Regions from separate parts of the Amycolatopsis sp. 195334CR genome, predicted to be linked through region 2. Evidence: riboswitches for the same ligand, from Rfam matches in the RefSeq annotation. Region 2 holds a riboswitch; each other region holds the start of a gene.
What was found. A riboswitch is a leader RNA that binds a small molecule or an ion and turns the genes downstream of it on or off. The one in region 2 is predicted to bind cobalamin.

Region 1 (7,046 bases), on a different contig from region 2:
AGACCTGCACCACCGCACAGCACACCGCCTCTCGAGACGGTGTGGGGAACCAACGCGCCCTTTTGGAGCCACGCATGTCACTGGACATCACCGAGACAACCCAGCGGCCACCGTCCGTCACGGACCAGACCGCCACCGTGCGCGTCATCCGCCGTGACGGCAGTGTGTCGCCGTTCGACGCGAACAAGATCTCGGTGGCGATGACCAAGGCGTTCCTCGCCGTCGAAGGTGACGACGCCGCCGCGTCCTCGCGCATCCACCACCTGGTCGCGGAGCTGACCGAGCAGGTCGAGCAGTCGCTGCTGCGCCACGCCGGCCCGGAGACCTCGCTGCACATCGAGCAGATCCAGGACCAGGTCGAGCTGATGCTGATGCGCGGCGAGCACCACAAGGTCGCCCGCGCCTACGTGCTGTACCGCGACGAGCGCGCCAAGGCCCGCGCCGCGGCCGCCGCCCCCGCGCGTGACGAGAACGTGCTGCACGTCAAGTCCGCCGACGGCGCGCTGCGCCCGCTGGACTGGGACCGCGTGGCCCACGTGGTCGGCGAGGCCGTGGCCGGGCTGTCCGACGTCAGCGCCGAGCCGGTGCTGGCCGAGACCCGCCGCAACCTCTACGACGGCATCTCCGCCGACGAGCTGGCGCTGGCCCAGATCATGGCCGCCCGCACGCTGGTCGAGCAGGAGCCGAACTACTCCTACGTCAGCGCCCGCCTGCTGGCCGACAAGCTGCGCGCCGAGGCGCTGAGCTACCTGGCCGGCCGCCCGCGCCAGGCCAGCCAGGACGAGATGGCCGAGGTCTACCCCGGCTACTTCCGCGACTACCTGCGCCGCGCGATCGAGCTGGAGCTGGTCAACAGCGAGCTGGCCTCGTTCGACCTGGACAGGATCACCGCCGCGCTGCGCCCCGAGCGCGACCTCGACTTCGGCTTCCTCGGCCTGCAGACGCTGTACGACCGCTACTTCCAGCACCACGACGGCACCCGGTTCGAGCTGCCGCAGGCGTTCTTCATGCGCGTGGCGATGGGCCTGGCCATCCGCGAGGACGACCGCGAAGCCCGCGCCATCGAGTTCTACGAGCTGCTCTCGTCGTTCCACTTCATGGCCTCGACGCCGACGCTGTTCAACTCGGGCACCACCCGCCCGCAGCTGTCCTCCTGCTTCCTCACCACGGTGGACGACGACCTGGACTCGATCTTCCAGGCGTACAAGAACAACGCGCTGCTGGCGAAGTACTCGGGCGGGCTGGGCAACGACTGGACCCCGGTCCGCGGCCTCGGCGCGCACATCAAGGGCACCAACGGGCAGTCGCAGGGCGTGGTCCCGTTCCTCAAGATCGCCAACGACACCGCGGTCGCGGTGAACCAGGGCGGCAAGCGCAAGGGCGCGGCGTGTGCCTACCTCGAGACCTGGCACGTGGACATCGAGGAGTTCCTCGACCTGCGCAAGAACACCGGTGACGACCGCCGCCGCACCCACGACATGAACACCGCGAACTGGGTGCCCGACGAGTTCCTCCGCCGGGTGGAGGCCAACGCGGGCTGGACCCTGTTCTCCCCCAACGAGGTCCCCGACCTGCACGACCTCTACGGCAACGCGTTCGCCGAGCGCTACCGCGAGTACGAGGCCGCCGCCGAGCGCGGTGAGATCAAGGTGTTCCGCAAGGTCCGCGCGGTCGAGCTGTGGCGCCGCATGCTGACCATGCTGTTCGAGACCGGGCACCCGTGGATCACCTTCAAGGACCCGTGCAACCTGCGCTCGCCGCAGCAGCACACCGGTGTCGTGCACTCGTCGAACCTGTGCACCGAGATCACCCTGAACACCAGTGCCGACGAGGTCGCGGTGTGCAACCTCGGCTCGGTCAACCTGCTCAAGCACGTCGGCCCGGACGGCCTGGACACCCAGCGCCTCGAGAAGACCGTGCGCACCGCGGTGCGGATGCTCGACAACGTGATCGACATCAACTTCTACACCATCCCCGAGGCACGCCGGTCCAACCTGCGCCACCGCCCGATCGGGCTGGGCCTGATGGGCTTCCAGGACGCGCTGTTCGAGCTGGGCCTGCCGCTGTCGTCCGAGGCCGCGGTGGAGTTCGCCGACCGCAGCATGGAGCACATCAGCTACTACGCCATCTCGGCCTCGACCGACCTGGCCGAGCAGCGCGGGCAGTACCAGACCTTCGAGGGTTCGCTGTGGAGCAAGGGCATCCTGCCGATCGACTCGATGCAGCTGCTGATCGACGCCCGCCGCGGTGACGCGCTGGACGTGGACACCTCCACCACGCTGGACTGGGAGCCGCTGCGCCAGCGCGTGCGCACCGTCGGCATGCGCAACTCCAACGTGATGGCGATCGCGCCGACCGCGACGATCTCCAACATCTGCGGGGTCGGGCAGTCCATCGAGCCGCTGTTCCAGAACCTCTTCGTCAAGTCGAACATGTCCGGTGACTTCACCGTGGTCAACCCGCACCTGGTGCGCTCGCTCAAGGAGCGGGGCCTGTGGGACGAGGTGATGGTGTCGGACCTGAAGTACTTCGACGGCAGCCTCGGCCAGATCGACCGCGTGCCGGACGACCTCAAGGCCCTCTACGCCACCGCGTTCGAGGTGGAGAGCAAGTGGCTGGTCGACGCGGCCTCGCGGCGGCAGAAGTGGATCGACCAGGCGCAGTCGCTGAACCTCTACATCGCCGCGCCGAGCGGGCGCAAGCTCGACGAGCTGTACCGCTACGCCTGGCACAAGGGCCTCAAGACCACGTACTACCTGCGGGCGCAGTCCGCGACGCACGTGGAGAAGAGCACCCTGCGCGGCACCGACGGCAAGCTGAACGCCGTCTCGGCCACGCCGGCCCCGGCACCCGCCGCCGCTCCTTCGCCCACCCCGGCCCCGGCCCCCTCGCCGTCGCCTTCCCCGTCGCCGTCGCCGTCGGCTTCCGTGCCCGCGGTGCCCCCGGCCCAGCCGGAGCCCAAGGAGATGCCGAAGGTGGAGGACGTCGACTTCGCCGCCACCGACGGCGCGGCCTGCCGGATCGACGACCCCGACTGCGAAGCCTGCCAGTAAGGAACCCCTGACGATGACCAACACCGAAGCACCGCTCACCGACGCCACCGGCCTAGGCGAGATCGAGCGCGGAGCCGAGCGCATCAGCGTCGACGACAAGCGCATGATCAACGCCCGCGCCGACGTCAACCAGCTGCTCCCGCTCAAGTACACCTGGGCGTGGGAGAAGTACCTGGCCGGCTGCAACAACCACTGGATGCCGACCGAGGTCGCCATGCAGGCCGACATCGCGCTGTGGAAGTCGCCCGACGGGCTGACCGAGGACGAGCGGCAGATGCTCAAGCGCAACCTCGGCTTCTTCGCCACCGCGGAGTCGCTGGTGGCGAACAACATCGTGCTCGCGGTCTACCGGCAGATCACCAACCCGGAGTGCCGCCAGTACCTGCTGCGCCAGGCCTTCGAGGAGGCCGTGCACACGCACACCTTCCAGTACATCTGCGAGAGCCTCGGCCTGGTCGAGGGCGAGCTGTTCAACATGTACCGCGAGGTGCCGTCGATCTCCGACAAGGACGCGTGGGCGCTGAAGTACACGCAGAACCTGGAGAACCCGGACTTCGAGACCGGGACCCCGGAGGCCGACCAGGCGTTCCTGCGCGACCTGGTGGCGTTCTACGTGATCTTCGAGGGCATGTGGTTCTACACCGGTTTCGCGCAGATCCTGTCGCTGGGCCGCCGGAACAAGATGGTCGGCATCGCCGAGCAGTACCAGTACATCCTGCGCGACGAGTCGATCCACCTGAACTTCGGCATCGACTGCATCAACCAGATCAAGATCGAGAACCCGCACCTGTGGACCGAGCAGTTCCAGGCGGAGATCCGGGGCATGCTGACCGAGGCGTGCGAGCTCGAGGTCGCCTACGCCCGGGACACCATGCCGCGCGGCATGCTCGGGCTGTCGGCCCAGCTGTGCGAGCAGTACATGCACTTCATCACCGACCGCCGCGCGCAGCAGATCGGCCTGGCGCCGATCTACGGCGAGAACGAGAACCCGTTCCCGTGGATGTCGGAGGCGATGGACCTGAAGAAGGAGAAGAACTTCTTCGAGACCCGCGTCATCGAGTACCAGAGCGGTGGCGCGCTCGACTGGGACTGATCCCGCCCGCTAGGCTCGGCCACGCCACTGGTTCCCCGGTGGCGTGGCCGAGCTTTTTTCGTGCCGCGTGCCGGGGAGGCAACAGGGAACCCGGTGCGAATCCGGGACTGCCCCGCAGCGGTAAGCGGGAACGAACGCTGTCACCGCGCAAGCGGTCAAGCACTGGGCACCGCCCGGGAAGCGACAGCCAGTAGGTCCGGCTCCCACGTTCTGGGAGCCCCGCCCGCGAGTCCGAATACCTGCCCGTGGTGCGCGCGCCGCCGGCGCGCGCGGGTCCGGGTCTCGCGGGAGGACACGGCCGAACCAGGTGTCGCCGGTTCGTGCTGTGCTGTGCCCTCCTTGCCGTCCCGGGCTCGTCGGACGAGCTCGCGAGGAGAGAGCTGTGGCAGAGCAGAACCGCCTGGGTTCGACCGTTCTCGGTTACCCGAGGATCGGTCCGGACCGGGAACTGAAGAAGGCCGTCGAGGGCTATTGGGCAGGCCGGATCGACGAGGCCGAACTCCGGAAGGTGGCGCGGGAACTGCGCCTGGACACCTGGCGCGGCCTGGCGAAGGCCGGGCTCGACACGATCCCGTCGAACACCTTCTCCTTCTACGACCAGGTGCTCGACACCACCGTGTTGTTCGGCGCGCTGCCGCGCCGGTTCACCGGCCTCGGCCTTTCGCCGGTCGACACCTACTTCGCCGCGGCGCGCGGGGTCCAGGAGGCACCCGCGCTGGAGATGACGAAGTGGTTCGACACGAACTACCACTACCTGGTGCCGGAACTGGGCCCGGACACCGAGTTCAGCGCAACCGGTGGCAAGCCGCTCGACGAGTACCGCGAGGCCAGGGCGATCGGCGTGGAAACGCGCCCGGTGCTCGTCGGCCCGGTGACCTACCTGCTGCTGGCGAAGGCGGCCGAGGGCGCGCCCGGCGGCTTCCGGCCGCTCGACCTGCTCCCGCGGCTGGTCACCGCGTACGCCCAGCTGCTCACCACGCTGCACGACGAAGGGGTCCAGTGGGTCCAGCTGGACGAACCGGCGTTCGCCGCCGACCGCGCCCCCGAGGAGCTGGAGGCGCTCCGGCAGGCGTACGCGGCGCTGGGCGGCTTGGCGCGTCGCCCGAAGCTGCTGGTCGCCGGGTACTTCGGCGCGCTGGGGGACGCGCTCGGCGTGCTCGCCCGCTCCCCCATCGAGGCGCTGGCCGTGGACCTGGTCACCGATCCGGCCGCGGTGCACGCCGTCGCGGCGGAAAGCGCGTTGCGGGACAAGGAAGTGCTGGCCGGCGTGGTGGACGGTCGCAACATCTGGCGGGTCGACGCCGACGCCGCGCTGGCGAAGGCCGCGACCCTGCTCGGCACCGCGGCCGCGGTCGGAGTGTCCACTTCGGCCTCCCTGCTGCACGTGCCCTACGACGCCGCTCGCGAGTCCGATGTGGACGGACGACTGCGTGGTTGGCTCGCTTTCGCCAAGCAGAAGGTCGAAGAGGTGGTGCTGCTCGGCCGGGCGCTCGCCGGTGAACCCGCCGACCTGACCTCGGCGCGCGCGGCCACTGCGGAGCGCGCGAACGCCGGTGACCTGCGTGACGACCGCGTGCGGGCCCGGCTCGCCGCGCTGAAGCCGGAGCACAGCCGCCGCGGTGACTACGCCCGGCGCGCGGCGGCGCAGGCCGAGGCGCTCGGCCTGCCCCCGCTGCCGAGCACCACGATCGGGTCGTTCCCGCAGACCGGTGACGTGCGCAAGGCACGCGCGGCGCTGCGGGCCGGGCGGATCGACGCGGCGGCCTACCGCGCCCAGATGCACGACGAGATCGAGAAGGTGGTGCGGCTGCAGGAAGATCTCGGCCTCGACGTGCTGGTGCACGGCGAGCCCGAGCGCAACGACATGGTGCAGTACTTCGCCGAGCAGCTCGCCGGGTTCGCGGCCACGGAGTTCGGCTGGGTGCAGTCCTACGGCTCGCGGTGCGTGCGGCCGCCGATCCTGTTCGGCGACGTGTCCCGCCCGGCGCCGATGACGGTGGACTGGGCGTCGTACGCGCAGTCGCTGACGGCGAAGCCGGTCAAGGGCATGCTGACCGGGCCGGTGACCATTCTCGCGTGGTCGTTCGTGCGCGACGACCAGCCGCTGGCGGACACCGCGCGGCAGGTCGCGCTGGCCATCCGCGACGAGGTGCACGACCTGGAGTCGGCGGGCATCCGGATCATCCAGGTCGACGAGCCCGCGTTGCGCGAACTGCTGCCGCTGCGGTCGGCGGAGCACGCGGCGTACTTCGGCTGGGCGGTGGAGTCGTTCCGGCTGGCCACCTCGGGCATCGCGGATTCGACGCAGATCCACACGCACATGTGCTACTCGGAGTTCGGGGACATCCTGCCCGCCATCGACGCGATCGACGCGGACGTCACCAGCATCGAGGCCGCGCGCTCGCGCATGGAGGTCCTCGACGGCCTCGGGGACTTCGCGCGCGGGGTCGGCCCCGGGGTGTACGACATCCACTCGCCGCGGGTGCCGGGCGTCGACGAGGTGACCGGCCTGCTGCGCACGGCGGTCGCCGCGGTCCCGGGTGAGCGGATCTGGGTGAACCCGGACTGCGGCCTGAAGACCCGGGGGTACGCCGAGGTCGAACCGGCGCTGCGGAACCTGGTCACCGCCGCGCGCCGCCTGCGCGCCGAACTCGCCACCGACTAGCCCCACGCCGTGAATGTGGCTTTCACGGCACTTGCCGCTGTGAAAGCCACAGTGATGATGGTGTGTATGGACGGGGGCTGCCCCGGGGCTTGGCCCGGAAAGCCACTGATGCCCTGGCCGGGGTTGTCTTGCGAATGATCTGCCGGTTCCGGGGTGGTCTCCGTTCGTGCACGTCACCAGGCCAGGGGATGTGACTTGATAGGAGCCTGTGCCACCAGGACACCCATCACTGTGC
Region 2 (7,046 bases):
GCGGCGGCCTGGTCGTCCATCCGGTTCACGCGGTCGAGCACGTACTCGGCGAGGAAGGCGTCGAAGTCGGCGAAGTGCCGGTGCAGCACCCCCTTCGCGCAGCCTGCCTCGGCGGTGACCGCGCGGCTGGTCAGCCCGCTCGGCCCGTCCCGGCGCAGGACTCGGTCGGCGGCGGCGAACAGCTGCGCCCGCACCTCGCGCAGCGCGACTCCGGTCGGCATCGGTCTCCTCGGTGGACGAGTGGGCACTTGCCCACTAGGGTGGGCACATGCCCACTATAGGCGAGTCCTTCGGCGTCGACGCCGAGCGCTACGACCGCGCGCGTCCCAGTTATCCCGCCCCGCTCATCGAGGCCATCGTCGAAGCCAGCCCGGGCACCGACCTCCTCGACGTCGGCTGCGGCACCGGGATCGCGGCACGCCAACTCCAGGCCGCCGGGTGCACCGTGCTCGGTGTCGAACCGGACGAGCGGATGGCCCGGTTCGCCCGCCGCACCGGGATCGAGGTGGAGGTGGCGAAGTTCGAGGACTGGGAACCCGGCGACCGCCGGTTCGACGCGGTTGTCGCCGGGCAGGCCTGGCACTGGGTCGATCCGGTGGCCGGCGCGGCCAAGGCGGCGCGGGTGCTGCGACCCCACGGCACGCTGTCCGCGTTCTGGCACGTGTTCCTGCCACCCGACGAAATCGGCGCGGCCTTCGCGAAAGCCTATGAGCGCGTCAATCCCGGCCACCCGTTCGACTTCAGCCAGGTGGCCAAGGTCGGTTACCAGCCGATGCTCGACCGCGCCGCCGAAGGCATCCGGGCCGCGGGCGGGTTCGGCGAGCCGTCGCAGGCGCGCTACACGTGGGACCGGTACTACACCCGGGCGGAATGGCTCGACCAGTTGCCCACCACCGGCGCGCTGACCCAGCTGCCGCCCGACCGGCTCGCCGTGGTGCTGGACGAGGTCGGCGCCGCGATCGACGAGCTCGGCGGCGGCTTCAGCATGCGGTTCACCACGGTCTCGGTGACCGCCGCGCGTGCTTGAGGTTCTACTGACCCACCCGCTCGCGGGGCCGGGCGGTCCGGTACAGGATGACCACGAACGCCGGCACGCCGATGATCGAGGTCACCACGCCGACCGGCACCTCCTGCGGGTCGAGCGCGGTGCGGGCCAGGGTGTCCACCCAGACCAGGAACACCGCCCCGGCCACCGCGGTGACCGGCAGCAGGCGGCTGTGCCCCGGCCCGGTCAGCGCCCGCACCGCGTGCGGCAGCACCAGCCCGACGAAGCCCACCGCGCCGACCGAGCTGACCAGCGCGGCGGTCAGCAACGCGGTGGCGCACAACAGCACGATCCGGATGCGCCCGACCGCCACCCCCAGCGCGGCCGCGGTGTCCTGCCCGAGCGCGAACACGTCCAGCGCGCGGGCGTGCCCGAAGCAGACGGCCAGCGACACGGCCAGCACCGCCGCGCACACCGCGACCTCGGTCCACGAGGCACTGGCGAACGAGCCGAGCAGCCAGAACAACACCCCGCGCGTGGTTTCCGCGTCGGCGGCGGTGAGCACGATGAACGAGGTGAGCGCGGAGAACAACTGCATCGCCGCGACCCCGGACAGCACCACCCGGTCGGTGCTGCCACCGACGATGCGGCTCAGCACCAGCACCGCGGCGAACGACACCGCGGCACCGGCGAAAGCCCCGGCGGACAAGGAGATCACGCCCCCGCCCACACCGAGCACGACCACCAGCACCGCGCCGGTCGACGCACCCGAGGACACGCCCAGCACGAACGGCTCGGCCAGCGGGTTGCGCAGCAGCGACTGCATCACCACGCCGCACACCGCGAGCCCGGCCCCGCACACCGCCGCGAGCAGCGCCCGCGGGAGCCGCAGGTGCCAGACGATGCCGTCCCGCAGCGGGGCGAGCACCGGCTCGCCGAGGCCGAGGTGGGCCAGCACGGTCGAATAGACCTCGCCGATGCCGATCCCGGCCGGGCCGATGGTGATGGCCACCGCGATCGACACCACGAGCAGGCCGAGGCCCAGCACGCAGAACCAGGCGACCTGCGGCCCGGTCGGCGGCGGCCGCCTCACGCCAGGCCGAACTTCCGCAGCGCCTCGCCGACCTGCTCGGTCCCGTCCACGGTCCGCAGCGACGGGTTCATCGCCTGACCGCTGAGCAGCACGTACCGCTTGTTCTTCACCGCGTCGAGGTCCTTGGTGACCGGATGGGACTCGAGGAAGGCGATCTTCGCTTCCCCGTTCTCCGCGGTCTGCGAACGCCGGGTGAGGTCACCGAGCACGATCACCCGCGGATTCCGCTCGGCCACCGTCTCCCAGTTGATCTGCGGCCATTCCGCGCGGGTGTCGTCGAAGACGTTCTTCAGCCCGAGCGCGGTGGTGATCACGCCGGGCGCGCCGCAGCACCCGGCCAGGTACGGCGATTCGGCGTTGGCGAACCAGTACAGCACGCTGGTCCCACCGGCCCGCGTCGACGCGCGCTGCATCCGGCCCTGCAACTCGCTCACCAGCTGCTCACCGCGTGGCCCGACGCCGAACACCGCGGCCAGCTGCCGGATCTCGGTGTAGACCACGTCCATGGTCAGCGTCTCGGTCCGCACGCCGTCACCGCCGGCGGTGTTGTCCTTGAGGCAGTCGGTGGGCGAGACGTAGGTCGGCACACCCAGCTGCTCGAACTGCTCGCGCGTGGCCACCCCGCCCTCGCCGAGCGTGGAGACGAACGAGGCCGCGACGAAGTCCGGTTCGGTGGCCAGCACGGCCTCGAAGGACGGGTTGTTCTCCGCCAGGCGCGGCACCTTCGCGTTGTCGGCGGCCAGCGCGGGCAGCACCGGGTCGGTCCAGGTGGCGGTGCCCGCCATCCGGTCGGCCAGGCCCAGCGCGAGCATGATCTCGGCGCTGCCCTGGTTCAGCGCGACCGCGCGCTCGGGCGGCTTGCCCACCGGCACCTGGTGACCACAGTTTTCCACGGTCGTCGTGGCCTGAGCTTGCGGCGCGGGGTCGGTCCCGCAGGCGCTGAGGCACAGCGCCGCGGCGAGCAGCAGGTGGGGAGAACGGATTTTCGGCACGGAAATCCCTGCGTCGAGGGCTCGAACGCGGAGCCCGGTCGGTCAACGACCCCGGCGGCGCCGGGGTGCCAGCAGGTCTTCGGACTCGGGGTCGTCCGAGCAGAACGCCTTCCCGGACCGGAGTCCAGTGGCCACTGTCCTGCCCGTCGCCGCTCACCGCTGCGCGTCAGCTCCGGATTCACACCGGATTCCCTACGACTGGCGAGCGCACGCTATCACGCGGCCCCCTGGTGGACGCTTGACCAGCCTGTCCGATGTCGTGCAATCTTTTCCGAAGATGTTCGTTGTTGTTGAATAGCGTGCAGGAGCTGCCGAAGATGACCGCTCTCCCGAGAAGACTCGCCACCGGGGCGCTGGCCGCCCTGCTCGTGTTCAGTACGGTGACCAATCCGGGAGTGGCGCCGGCCGCACCCGCCGTCCCCGACTACGGCACCGCCGAAGCGGGCAACCCGTTCGTCGACGGCTGGTACGCCGATCCGGACGTGGCGATCTACGACAACACCTATTGGGTCTTCCCGACCACCTCGCGTGTCTACGCCGAGCAGACCCATCTCGACGCGTTCTCGTCCAAGGACCTCGTGCACTGGACCAAGCACCCGAACGTGCTGACCACCGAGAACGTCTCGTGGGCGGAGAAGGCGGTCTGGGCGCCGGCCCCGATCGAGCGCGACGGCAAGTACTTCCTGTACTTCGCCGCGAACGACATCCAGAGCGACAACGAACTCGGCGGCATCGGCGTGGCCGTCTCCGACCGGCCGGAGGGCCCGTACCGCGACGCGCTGGGCAAACCGCTGATCGACCGCTTCCACAACGGCGCCCAGCCGATCGACCAGGACGTCTTCATCGACGACGACGGTCAGGCGTACATGTACTACGGCGGCTGGGGGCACGCCAACGTGGTCAAGCTCAACGCCGACATGACCAGCCTCGGCACCTTCGACGACGGCACCACCTACCGCGAGATCACCCCGAACCCGGAGTACGTCGAGGGTTCGCAGATGTTCAAGCGCGGCGGCAAGTACTACCTGATGTGGTCCGAGGGCGGCTGGACCGGGCCGAACTACTCGGTCTCCTACGCCATGGCCGACTCGCCGACCGGGCCGTTCACCAAGCTCGACAAGGTGCTCGCGCAGGACCCGGCGGTCGCGCGCGGGTCCGGGCACAACTCCGTGATCAACGTGCCCGGCACCGACATCTGGTACATCGTCTACCACCGCCGTCCGCTCAGCGAGACCGACGGGAACCACCGGCAGCTCGCCTACGACCGGATGAACTTCCACCCCGACGGCACCATCGCGCGGATCACCATGAAGGTCGAGGACAACTTCGCCGACGGCAACACGTTCGGGTGGAAGACCTACGGCGGGCAGTGGACCGCTCGCGCCGGGCAGCTGCGGGCCGACCGGTCGGCGGGCGGGAAAGCGTTGCTGGACACCAACTTCGCCGACTTCACGCAGGACACGAAGGTGCGGCTCACCTCCAGCCGCGGCGACGCGGGGGTGGTGTTCCGGGCGACGAAGGCCGCGGTGGGCACCGACAGCTACGCCGGGTACTACGCCGGGATCAGCGCGTCCGGCCGCGTGGTGCTCGGGCGCGCCGGCAACTCGTGGACCGAACTGGCGTCGGCGCCGCTGGCCGGGGCCATCGGCCAGGCCCGCCACCTGCGCGTCACCGCGACCGGGCCGGTCATCGAGGTCTACGTCGACGACCTGAGCACGCCGAAGCTGCGGGTCACCGACGGCACCCACCCCACCGGCGCGAACGGCGTCCGGGTGTTCGGCGCGGCGGCGTCCTTCGACGATTTCGCGGTTCGCCCGGCAGGCTGATTGTCGATCCGCGGGGGGCTCCGTTCGTGTAGGCAGTGACCATCCACACGAAAGGAGTCCCCGTCCATGGCCTTCAGCGAAGAAGAGATCGCGTACCTGCGCTCGCAGCCGCTGGCCCGGCTGTCCACCGTCTCGGCGGAAGGGCAGCCGGACGTGGTGCCGGTGGCGTTCGAGTTCGACGGCGCCGGGTTCTGGGTCGGTGGTGGCGCCACGGTGGTGCACACGCGGAAGTTCCGCAACGTGGCCGCCGGGCAGGACCGGGTGGCGCTGGTGGTCGACGACCTGGTCTCGATGGACCCGTTCGTGGCCAGGGGAATCCGGGTGTACGGGCGGGCCGGGGTGCCGCAGGAGCGGGTCGGCACGGTCGGGCCCGGGCACTACCTGCCGATCACGCCGGTGGTCTCGTGGAGCTGGAACCTCGCGGGCGAGCCGGTCGGCGAGAACTGGTACGAGGCCACGCGGACCGTCCACTGAGTCCACTGTGGAGGGCCGGTACCATGCGCGGATGACCGCCTACCACGAGTTCGACGAGCTGGATCACCTGGACGCCTCGGCCCTGCCCGAGCGCCAGCAACGGATCCTGGTCACCATCCAGGACTGGGTGAACCGGCACGGGTACTCGCCCAGCACCCGCGAACTCGGCGAAGCGGTCGGCCTGCGGTCCTCGTCCTCGGTGTCGAAGCACCTGGCGGCGCTGGAGGAGAAGGGCTTCCTCCGGCGGGGCGCCACCGTGTCGCGGCCGATCGACGTGCGCCTGTTCCTGCGTGGTTCCGCGTCGCAGCGGGCGGACGGGGATTCGGTGAGCGTGCCGGTGGTCGGGCACATCGCGGCGGGCACCCCGATCTCGGCGGAGGAGCACGTGGACGACGTGCTCACGCTGCCGCGGCAGTTCGCCGGGCGCGGCACCGTGTTCGGGCTGCAGGTGCGCGGGGACTCGATGATCGACGCCGCCATCTGCGACGGCGACACCGTGGTGGTGCGCCAGCAGCACGAGGCGCACTCGGGGCAGATCGTCGCCGCCATGATCGACGAGGAGGCGACGGTGAAGGTGTACCGGCGGCGGAACGGGCACGTGTACCTGGAGCCGCGGAACCCGGCCTACGAGGTGATCGACGGGGACCGCGCGGTGATCCTGGGCGTGGTCGTCTCGGTCCTGCGCAGCGTCTGACCCCACCGGCCCAATGCTATGAGTGGGGCATTACTTGCATTCAACGCAAGTAATGCCCCACTCATAGCATTCGACCTCAGTTCCGGTCGGACTTCTCCTTCAGGCGGGCGGCTTCCTTCCGCACCTCCGCCTGCGTGGCGCGTTCCCGCTCCAGCCACTCCGGGTTCTCCGCCTTGAGCGTGTCGATCTGCTCGGTGGTCAGCGGGTCGGTCAGCCCGGCCCGCGCCAGGCCGCCGATCGAGATGCCCAGCTTCGCGGCCGCGACCTGCCGCGGGTGCGGGCCGTTCCGGCGGAGGTCGCGCAGCCACTCCGGCGGGTCCGCCTGCAGCGCGTTCAGCTCGTCGCGCGAGACGACACCCTCCTGGAACCGGGCCGGGGTGGCCTCGAGGTACACGCCCAGCTTCTTCGCCGCGGTCGCCGGCTTCATCGTCTGGGAGGTCTTGTGCGACGTCATGCCCTCCAGGGTAACCAGCCCGATCACGCCCGGTAATCTGGCCGCCGTGACCGAATCCTTCAGCCTCGCGTACGTGCCGGGTGTGACGCCGGGCAAGTGGGCGCGGATCTGGTCGGAACGCCTGCCGCGGGTGCCGCTGCACCTGCTCCAGGTCCCGCCGGGCGAGGCCGAGGCGAAGATCCGCGACCGCGGCGCCGACGCGGCCCTGCTGCGCCTGCCGATCGACCGGACCGGTCTGCACGCGATCCCGCTGTACACCGAGAACACCGTGGTCGTGGTGCCCAAGGACCACCTGATCGCCGCCGCCGACGAGGTGTCCACCGTGGACCTCGCCGACGACGTGCTGCTGCACCCGCTCGACTACACCCTCGGCTGGGAACAGCCGCCGGGAGAACTCGCGCTCCACCGGCCCGCCACCACCGGCGACGCCGTCGAGCTGGTTGCCGCGGGCGTCGGCCTGCTCGTCGTGCCGCAGTCCCTGGCCCGCCTGCACCACCGCCGCGACCTCACCTACCGGCCGCTGACCGA
Region 3 (7,046 bases), on a different contig from region 2:
ACCGGTGCAGCCCTTCGGGTGCGCGTACGCCGAACACGCCGCGCACCAGGTAGTCGACCTCGCCTTCGATCGGGGGCAGGCCGTCCGGGGTCAGCCGGACCCGGTCGCCGAGCGCGACGGCCGGGTCCACCCCGAGCGCGGTGCGGAACTTCGCCCACACCTCGTCCGGTTCCAGCGCCGTGGTCGACCCGGTGACCAGCGTGGTGGCCGGTAGCCCGCCGTAGTACCGGAAGTACTGCGCGAGGTTGTGGAAGAAGAGGTTCCAGCCGCGGTCGAAGCTGTCGTACTCGGCGGACCAGTCGTCGCCGTCGAAAAAACCGCTCTGCGTGAACCGGAGCACGGTCCCGCCGTTTTCCCGCCCTTCGACGAGGAATTCGAGCGCGCCGGGCGAATCCGCCGTGCCGTAGACGATCCGCTTGCCCTCTTCACGGGCAAGCACCTGGCCCGCCTGGGTGTTTCCGCCGCCGAAGTCGGCCTCGCCCTCCCCCTCGGGGCCGAGCTCGTGCGGGACGAACCAGATCGACATCCCGGGTCCACTGGAGATCGCCGCCCACACCTGGTCCGGGGTGGCGTCGAAGGAGATTTCCTTCTCCAGCCGCCGTTCCCGGCTCATCCGGGCTCGACGACCTGCATCAGCATGAGCAGGTTCCCGCAGGTGTCGTCGAAGATCGCGCTGATGCCACCCATGGTCGCCGCCGGCTCACCGCGGAACTCCACCCCGGCCTCGACCAGCCGCGCGTACTCCTTGTGGATGTCCTCGGAGAACAGCATGGTGAACGGCATGTTCGCCTGGTACAGCTCAGCCTGGTAGGTCCGCGCGAACTCGTACCCGGCCGGCTCCAGCAGGATCTCGAACCCGTCGGGCTCGTCGGGGTGGACCACGGTCAGCCAGCGCGCACCGCCCACGTCGATGTTGTGCTTGACCTGGAAGCCCAGCTTCTCCGTGTAGAACCGTTCCGCCCGCTCCTGGTCGTTGACCATGATGCTCATCAGCTGGGCCTTCATCACCACTCCGTTCCGCGTTCGTTCCCGAACGCGGCCCACGGTTCCACCGACAACTTAGATTGTCAAGACATGGCATCCTGTCGGTTGACGAGCACCTGGAGCTCGGTCACCCCGCGTTCCGGCGCTTCGTAGTCGAGGTAGACCTCGCGCGCGTGCCCGATCGAGGTGTACCCGTGCTCCTCGATCCAGAAGGCCAGCGTCTGGAAGGTGCGGTCGACCTCGTCCATCGTGCCGTGGTGCAGCACGGTCGCGGCGGTGCCGAGCGCGGGCAGGTCCACCACGTCGAAGTCGTACTCGCGGCCGCTTTCCAGTGCCACCGGCGCCGCGGTGTGCACCATCACCTGCTCCTCGCCGACCGGTTCGTAGTAGGCGATCGTGGGTGCGGCGATGCGGAGGCCCGCCTCGTCGAGGCGACGGCACAACTCGACGAACAGCGGTTGCACGACCGGGCCGATGTCGTGGGAGGCGTAGCTGGCGGCCACCCCGGAAAGCTCGGCGACGCGCAGCGGCGCGACGGATTTGAGGAGCACGTCCTCGGTGTTCATGTGGCCTTCGCGCTCGATGGTGCGCAGGCGCGCCTCGACGCGGTCGAGCCGGTCGGTGTCGGCGGAGATCTGCGCTTCGAGCTGAGCGCGTCGCAGGCGGAGCATGCCGCGCAGTTCTTCGGGGTTGAGCTTCTCCTCGATGATCTCGCGGACTTGCTCGAGCGTGAAACCCAGCTCCTTCAACGCGACCACGCGGTTGAGGTCGCGCAGCTGGGCCGCGTCGTAGTAGCGGTACCCGCTGGCCTCGTCCACGCGGACGGGCCGCAGCAGGCCGATGCTGTCGTAGTGCCGGAGCATGCGGACCGAAACCCGGCCGAGCCTGGCGAACTCCCCGATGGCGAACACGCCACAGCTTCACACGCCGGCCCCCCAGGCGCCACCTCCCGCTGCCCGTCCCCGACAAACGGACACCGGGAGGTGGCCGGACCCCGTGTGCTCCCTAGCGGACGATGCGGGCGATCAGCCCGGTCAGCACCAGCCAGAAGACGGCGGCGAGCCCGTAGTTGATCAGGACGCCGACCTGGTAGTTCTCCAGCTGGAACAAACCGGGGAAGAACAACGCCAGTGGCTCGGCGATGGCCCGCATGAATTCGACGAACGCGTTGGCCGCGTTGGCACCCAGCAGGATCATCAGGATGTAGATGACCTCGATGAGCGCGATCACTGCCCCGACGCCGGTGATAACTCGCGCGGCCGTCGAGCGGCCGCCGGATACTCGCAATCTGGACATGCTTAGGGGTTCCCCTCGGCGGACGGGTGAAACGCGGATCACCGTCGATTGCGCCATTCGAACACCGCTTTCCCGCCGAATGGCCGTATCTTGCGGAGATGGCCCGCCCCAGCGCGACTACGCAACGATATCTCTCGAACACCGCGCTGTACGCGGACCCCGCGCTGACCGAGAACCTCGACTACGCCAGGTGGTTCCGGCACGCCGGCGGCACCCCGGTGGTGCTGGCCCCGCACGGCGGCCAGATCGAGCCGGGCACCTCCCAGCTCTGCCGGGCCATCGCCCGGGCGTCCACATGCGACTACTGGCTGTTCGAAGGACTTCGCGGCGAACGACGGCTGCACGTGACCTCCAGCCGGTGCGACGATCCGGTGGCGCTGGCCCTGTGCGCGGGCACCGACCGGGCGCTGAGCCTGCACGGGTGCATCACGCTGCCCCGCGAGGGCGTGTTGATCGGCGGCCTGGACGCCGAATTCGGCGGCATCGTGCACGAGGAACTCACCGCCCGCGGCATCGAGACCCTCGACGCCGCCGAGTACCCGACGCTCGCCGGGCGGTCGCCGCGCAACATCGTCAACCGGACCCGCACCGGCATGGGGGTGCAGTTGGAGCTCCCGCTCGCCCTGCGCGACGCGATGCGCGGCGACTCGCCGCTAGCACAGTCCTTTGTGGACGGCGTGGTGGCGGCGCTGCGCCGGGTCTGGCGGGACGGGCGGTGCACCGGGTAACTTGCCAGAGCACGTTCCTCGATGGGGAAAGCCGGTGGGAATCCGGCGCTGACCCGCAACCGTGAGCCCGCGTTCCGCGCGGGCGAGTCGGACCGCCTGCCGGGGAACGGGCTCCGTCGAAACCGTCGTGGACTGCGGCTCGGGGCCTGCGCTGGCCCTTCCGGCACGCGTGGGTGACCGCGCCTGTCCGAAGGAGGATCCCTTGCGCACGAAGCTCTTCCGCGCCAGACCGGTGGCCGTGCTGGCCACCGCCGCCGCGCTGGCCGCCGGGTTGTGCACCCCGGCCGCGGCCACCGAGCAGCAGCAGACCGTCGCCCGCCACGGCGCGGGGTACCTGGCCCGCGCGATCACCGCGGGCGGTGGCAACCTCAGCGCCGACGTCACCAGCACCGCGTACGCCGTGCTCGGCCTGCACGCCGCCGGCGTCGGCCGCCAGGCCGCCCAGGACGGCGTCGCCTACCTCAGCACCCAGCTCGGCGAGCCGCTCAAGGGCGCCGACGGCCAGGACGACCCGGGCCGGGTCGCGTACGTGGTCCTCGCGGCGGTGGCGGGCAAGCAGAACCCGCGCCGATTCGGCGGGGAGAACCTGGTCGACCGGCTGCTCGCGACCCAGCGCGCCGACGGCCTGTTCGGCTCGGCCGCCCCGACCTACGACGGCGCGTTCCGGCAGGGCCTCGCGCTGACCGCGCTCAAGGCCGCGAAGGTGCCGTCCACCGATGCCAGGATCGCCGCGGCTACCACGTGGCTTACCGGCCAGCAGTGCGCGAACGGGCTCTGGCAGGCCTACCGCGCGGACACCGCGGTGCCGTGCGCGCCCGCCGATCCGGCGACCTTCTCCGGTCCCGACACCAACAGCACCGGCATGGCGGTGCAGGGCCTCGCCGCCTACGGCAAGCTGCCCGGCGCCAAGAAGGTGCTGGCCGCGTTGAACGCCGCCCGGTCCGCGGACGGTGGTTTCGCCTTCGTCGCCGCGCCGGGCCAGGCTTCCGACCCGAACTCGACCGCACTGGCGATCCAGGCGATCGTGGCCGCGGGTGGTCAGCCGGGCAACGCCTACGCCGCGCTCGCGAGCTTCCAGCTGGGCTGCACCGATCCGGCCGCCGACCGCGGCGCGTTCTTCTATCCCGGCAGCCGCGCGGTGAACCTGCTCGCGACCGTCCAGGCCGTCCCGGCCGCCGCGGGCAAGGCCTTCCCGCTGGCGCCGTCGACGCCGTCGGCCGCGGTGCCGGAGGTCCCGTGCGCGGTCTCGGCACAGCTCGCCGGCACGCCGGGCCCGTGCGCCGGAACGAGCGGCGTCACGGTGACCGTCGACTTCGCCGCTTTCGGTGGTGCGCAGGAAACCCGCTGTGCGCCCGGGGCGCAGGCCAGCGGGGTGGCCGCCCTGCAGAACGCCGGCTTCACCCCGACCGGCACCACCCGCTGGGGGCTGGCGTTCGTCTGCCGCATCAACGCCCTCCCGACGCCCGCGCAGGACCCCTGCGTGAACACCCCACCGGCGACCGCCTACTGGGCGTACTACCACGCGAACGCGGGCGCGACCGCGTGGACGTACAGCACCCAGGGCGCGTCCACGTACGTGCCGCCGCTGGGCAGCATCGAAGCGTGGGCCTTCGGCAACGGCGCCACCCCCACGCTGACCCCCACCCAAGTCCGCACCTCCTGACCCAACGCTAGGAATGGGGCATTACTTGCGTTGATTGCAAGTAATGCCCCACTCATAGCAATGGCTCCCGGGGCACCAGGTGGCCACCGATCACCAGGACGTCACCGCCGGTCAGCTTGACATCGAGCACCCGAGCACGGGTACTCTGAGTCGAGTATTTGACCCCGAGCACCCAGGACGAGGCAGGGCGATGGCCGCGCGTGGCAGGGCGAATCCGCTGGCTCTGGCGGTGCTGACGCTGCTCAGCGAGCGCCCGATGCACCCCTACGAAATGTCCGGCACGCTGCGCGAACGCCGCAAGGAAGACAGCATCAAGCTCAACTACGGCTCGCTGTACTCCGTGGTCGAGTCGCTGCGGAAGCGCGGGTTGATCGCGTCGCGCGAGACGGTGCGCGAGGGCAGGCGCCCGGAACGCACCGTCTACGAGATCACCGAGCCGGGCATCGCCGAGATGCACGACTGGCTGAGCGATCTGCTGGCCAACCCGGCCAAGGAGTTCGCCCAGTTCGAGGCCGCGCTGTCGCTGATGCCGGTGCTCGGCCCGGCCGAGGTCGTCCAGCTGCTCGAAGCCCGGCTGCGCACGCAGCTGCTGGCCAAGCAGCAGTACGACGCCATCGCGGCCAGCACCCCCGAAGGTTTTCCCCGGCTGTTCACCATCGAAGCCGAGTTCCGGCAGAACCTGCTGGAGACCGAAATCCGCTTCATCACCGAACTGCTGCGGGAGTTGAAGTCCGGTGAGTTCGACGGCCTGCGCGTCTGGGCGCGGATGCACCAGCTGCGCGAGTCGGGAGCGTCACCGGAGGAGATCGAGGCGACCGTCGCCACGGAGTTCGCGGAGGAGATGAGCTGGCTCAGCCAACCCGAACAGCACTGAGGTGATGGCCCCGGCCCGGGTGCGGCAACACCAGGGCCGGGAGCCATCCGACACACCCGAGTCCCCGTCCGCGGACCGAAACTCGAAGCGCGCCTGCGAACGCCAGGGTAGTGCACCGCGGCCGGTGACTCCTCATCGAAGGAGCACCACCATGTCCACCCATGCCATCGAGGCGTCCGGTCTGGTCAAGACCTACGGCAAGGGCGCCAAGGCCGTGCCCGCGCTGGCCGGGCTCGGTTTCACCGTGCCGTCCGGGATCGTGTTCGGCCTGCTCGGCCCGAACGGGGCCGGCAAGTCCACCACCGTCAAAATCCTCACCACGCTGTCCGCGCCTGACGCCGGACAGGCCACCGTCGCGGGCATCGACGTCCGCCGCCACCCCGGCCGGGTGCGGCGGGTGATCGGCAGTGTCTCGCAGAAACCGGCCTTCGACCCGGTCAGCACCGGCCGCGAGAACCTGGTGCTGCAAGGCCATCTCCACGGCCTGTCCGCCAGGTCCGCCCGTGCCCGGGCGAAGGAGCTGCTCGACCGGTTCAGCCTCACCGACGCCGCCGACCGCCCGGTGGGCAAGTGGTCCGGCGGCATGCAGCGCAAGCTCGACGTGGCGCTCGGCCTGGTCGACCGGCCCAGCGTGTTGTTCCTGGACGAGCCGACCACCGGCCTCGATCCCGAAGCCAGGGCGGAGATGTGGGCCGAGATCGCCCGGCTGTCCGGTGAGGACGGCCTGACCGTGCTGCTCACCACGCACTACCTGGAGGAGGCCGACAAGCTGGCCGCGCGGCTGGTGATCGTGGACCGCGGTCAGGTCGTCGCCACCGGCAGCCCGGAGGAGCTGAAGACCGAGCTGAACGGCGACAGCGTGCACGCCGAGCTGTCCACTGTGGAGGATCTGGGCGCGGCACGCCGGGCGCTGGAACCGGTGGCGGGCGAGATCAGCGTGGACGGGCTGACCCTGCGGGCCAGGGTCACCGCGGGCGCCACCGCACTGCCGGGCGTGCTCGCCGCGCTCGGCCGCGCCGGGGTCGAACCGGTGTCGATCGGCACCGCGCGCCCGTCACTGGACGACGTGTACCTGCGTCACGCCGGGCGCGAATTCCGCACCGCCGACACCGTGGCGGGAGGCGTCCGATGACCACCTTCGCCTCGCACACCGGCAGGCTCACCGCGCACGCGCTGCGGCGCCTCTCCCGGCAACCGGCGTACCTGCTGTTCAACCTGATCCAGCCGATGGTGTGGCTGCTGCTGTTCGGTGAGCTGTTCCGCCGGGTGGCCGAGCTGCCCGGGTTCGGCACCGGCGACTACCTGTCCTACCTGACCCCCGGTGTGGTCGTGATGACCGCGATGATGTCGGCGGGCTGGGCGGGCACCTCGTTCATCGACGACATGGACCGCGGGGTGATGGACCGCAACCTGACCTCCCCGGTCAGCCGGGGCGCGTTGATCGCCGGTTCGCTGGCGCACCAGTCGGTGGTCACCGCCATCCAGTCGCTGATCGTGTTCG

Region 1: linked by a shared signal. The riboswitch ahead of metE (5-methyltetrahydropteroyltriglutamate--homocysteine S-methyltransferase) and the one ahead of JYK18_RS32805 (ABC transporter substrate-binding protein) in region 2 are both predicted to bind cobalamin.
Region 3: linked by a shared signal. The riboswitch ahead of JYK18_RS02700 (terpene cyclase/mutase family protein) and the one ahead of JYK18_RS32805 (ABC transporter substrate-binding protein) in region 2 are both predicted to bind cobalamin.

Annotation. Positions count from the first base shown of each region.
Region 1 covers NZ_JAFJMJ010000003.1:195,034-202,079, forward strand. The annotation lists gene JYK18_RS38025 (ribonucleoside-diphosphate reductase subunit alpha) at 75-3,053, shown strand; gene JYK18_RS38030 (ribonucleotide-diphosphate reductase subunit beta) at 3,067-4,146, shown strand; cobalamin riboswitch at 4,195-4,408, shown strand; gene metE (5-methyltetrahydropteroyltriglutamate--homocysteine S-methyltransferase) at 4,529-6,811, shown strand.
Region 2 covers NZ_JAFJMJ010000002.1:2,056,555-2,063,600, reverse strand. The annotation lists gene JYK18_RS32820 (TetR/AcrR family transcriptional regulator) at 1-221, opposite strand, end outside; gene JYK18_RS32815 (class I SAM-dependent methyltransferase) at 278-1,027, shown strand; gene JYK18_RS32810 (iron ABC transporter permease) at 1,032-2,078, opposite strand; gene JYK18_RS32805 (ABC transporter substrate-binding protein) at 2,075-3,070, opposite strand; cobalamin riboswitch at 3,123-3,288, opposite strand; gene JYK18_RS32800 (glycoside hydrolase family 43 protein) at 3,388-4,896, shown strand; gene JYK18_RS32795 (PPOX class F420-dependent oxidoreductase) at 4,963-5,370, shown strand; gene lexA (transcriptional repressor LexA) at 5,402-6,064, shown strand; gene JYK18_RS32785 (DUF5997 family protein) at 6,141-6,518, opposite strand; gene JYK18_RS32780 (LysR substrate-binding domain-containing protein) at 6,517-7,046, shown strand, end outside.
Region 3 covers NZ_JAFJMJ010000001.1:549,724-556,769, forward strand. The annotation lists gene JYK18_RS02675 (SRPBCC domain-containing protein) at 1-613, opposite strand, end outside; gene JYK18_RS02680 (VOC family protein) at 610-1,005, opposite strand; gene JYK18_RS02685 (MerR family transcriptional regulator) at 1,068-1,895, opposite strand; gene JYK18_RS02690 (hypothetical protein) at 1,990-2,280, opposite strand; gene JYK18_RS02695 (poly-gamma-glutamate hydrolase family protein) at 2,379-3,008, shown strand; cobalamin riboswitch at 3,003-3,123, shown strand; gene JYK18_RS02700 (terpene cyclase/mutase family protein) at 3,211-4,671, shown strand; gene JYK18_RS02705 (PadR family transcriptional regulator) at 4,862-5,545, shown strand; gene JYK18_RS02710 (ATP-binding cassette domain-containing protein) at 5,697-6,677, shown strand; gene JYK18_RS02715 (ABC transporter permease) at 6,674-7,046, shown strand, end outside.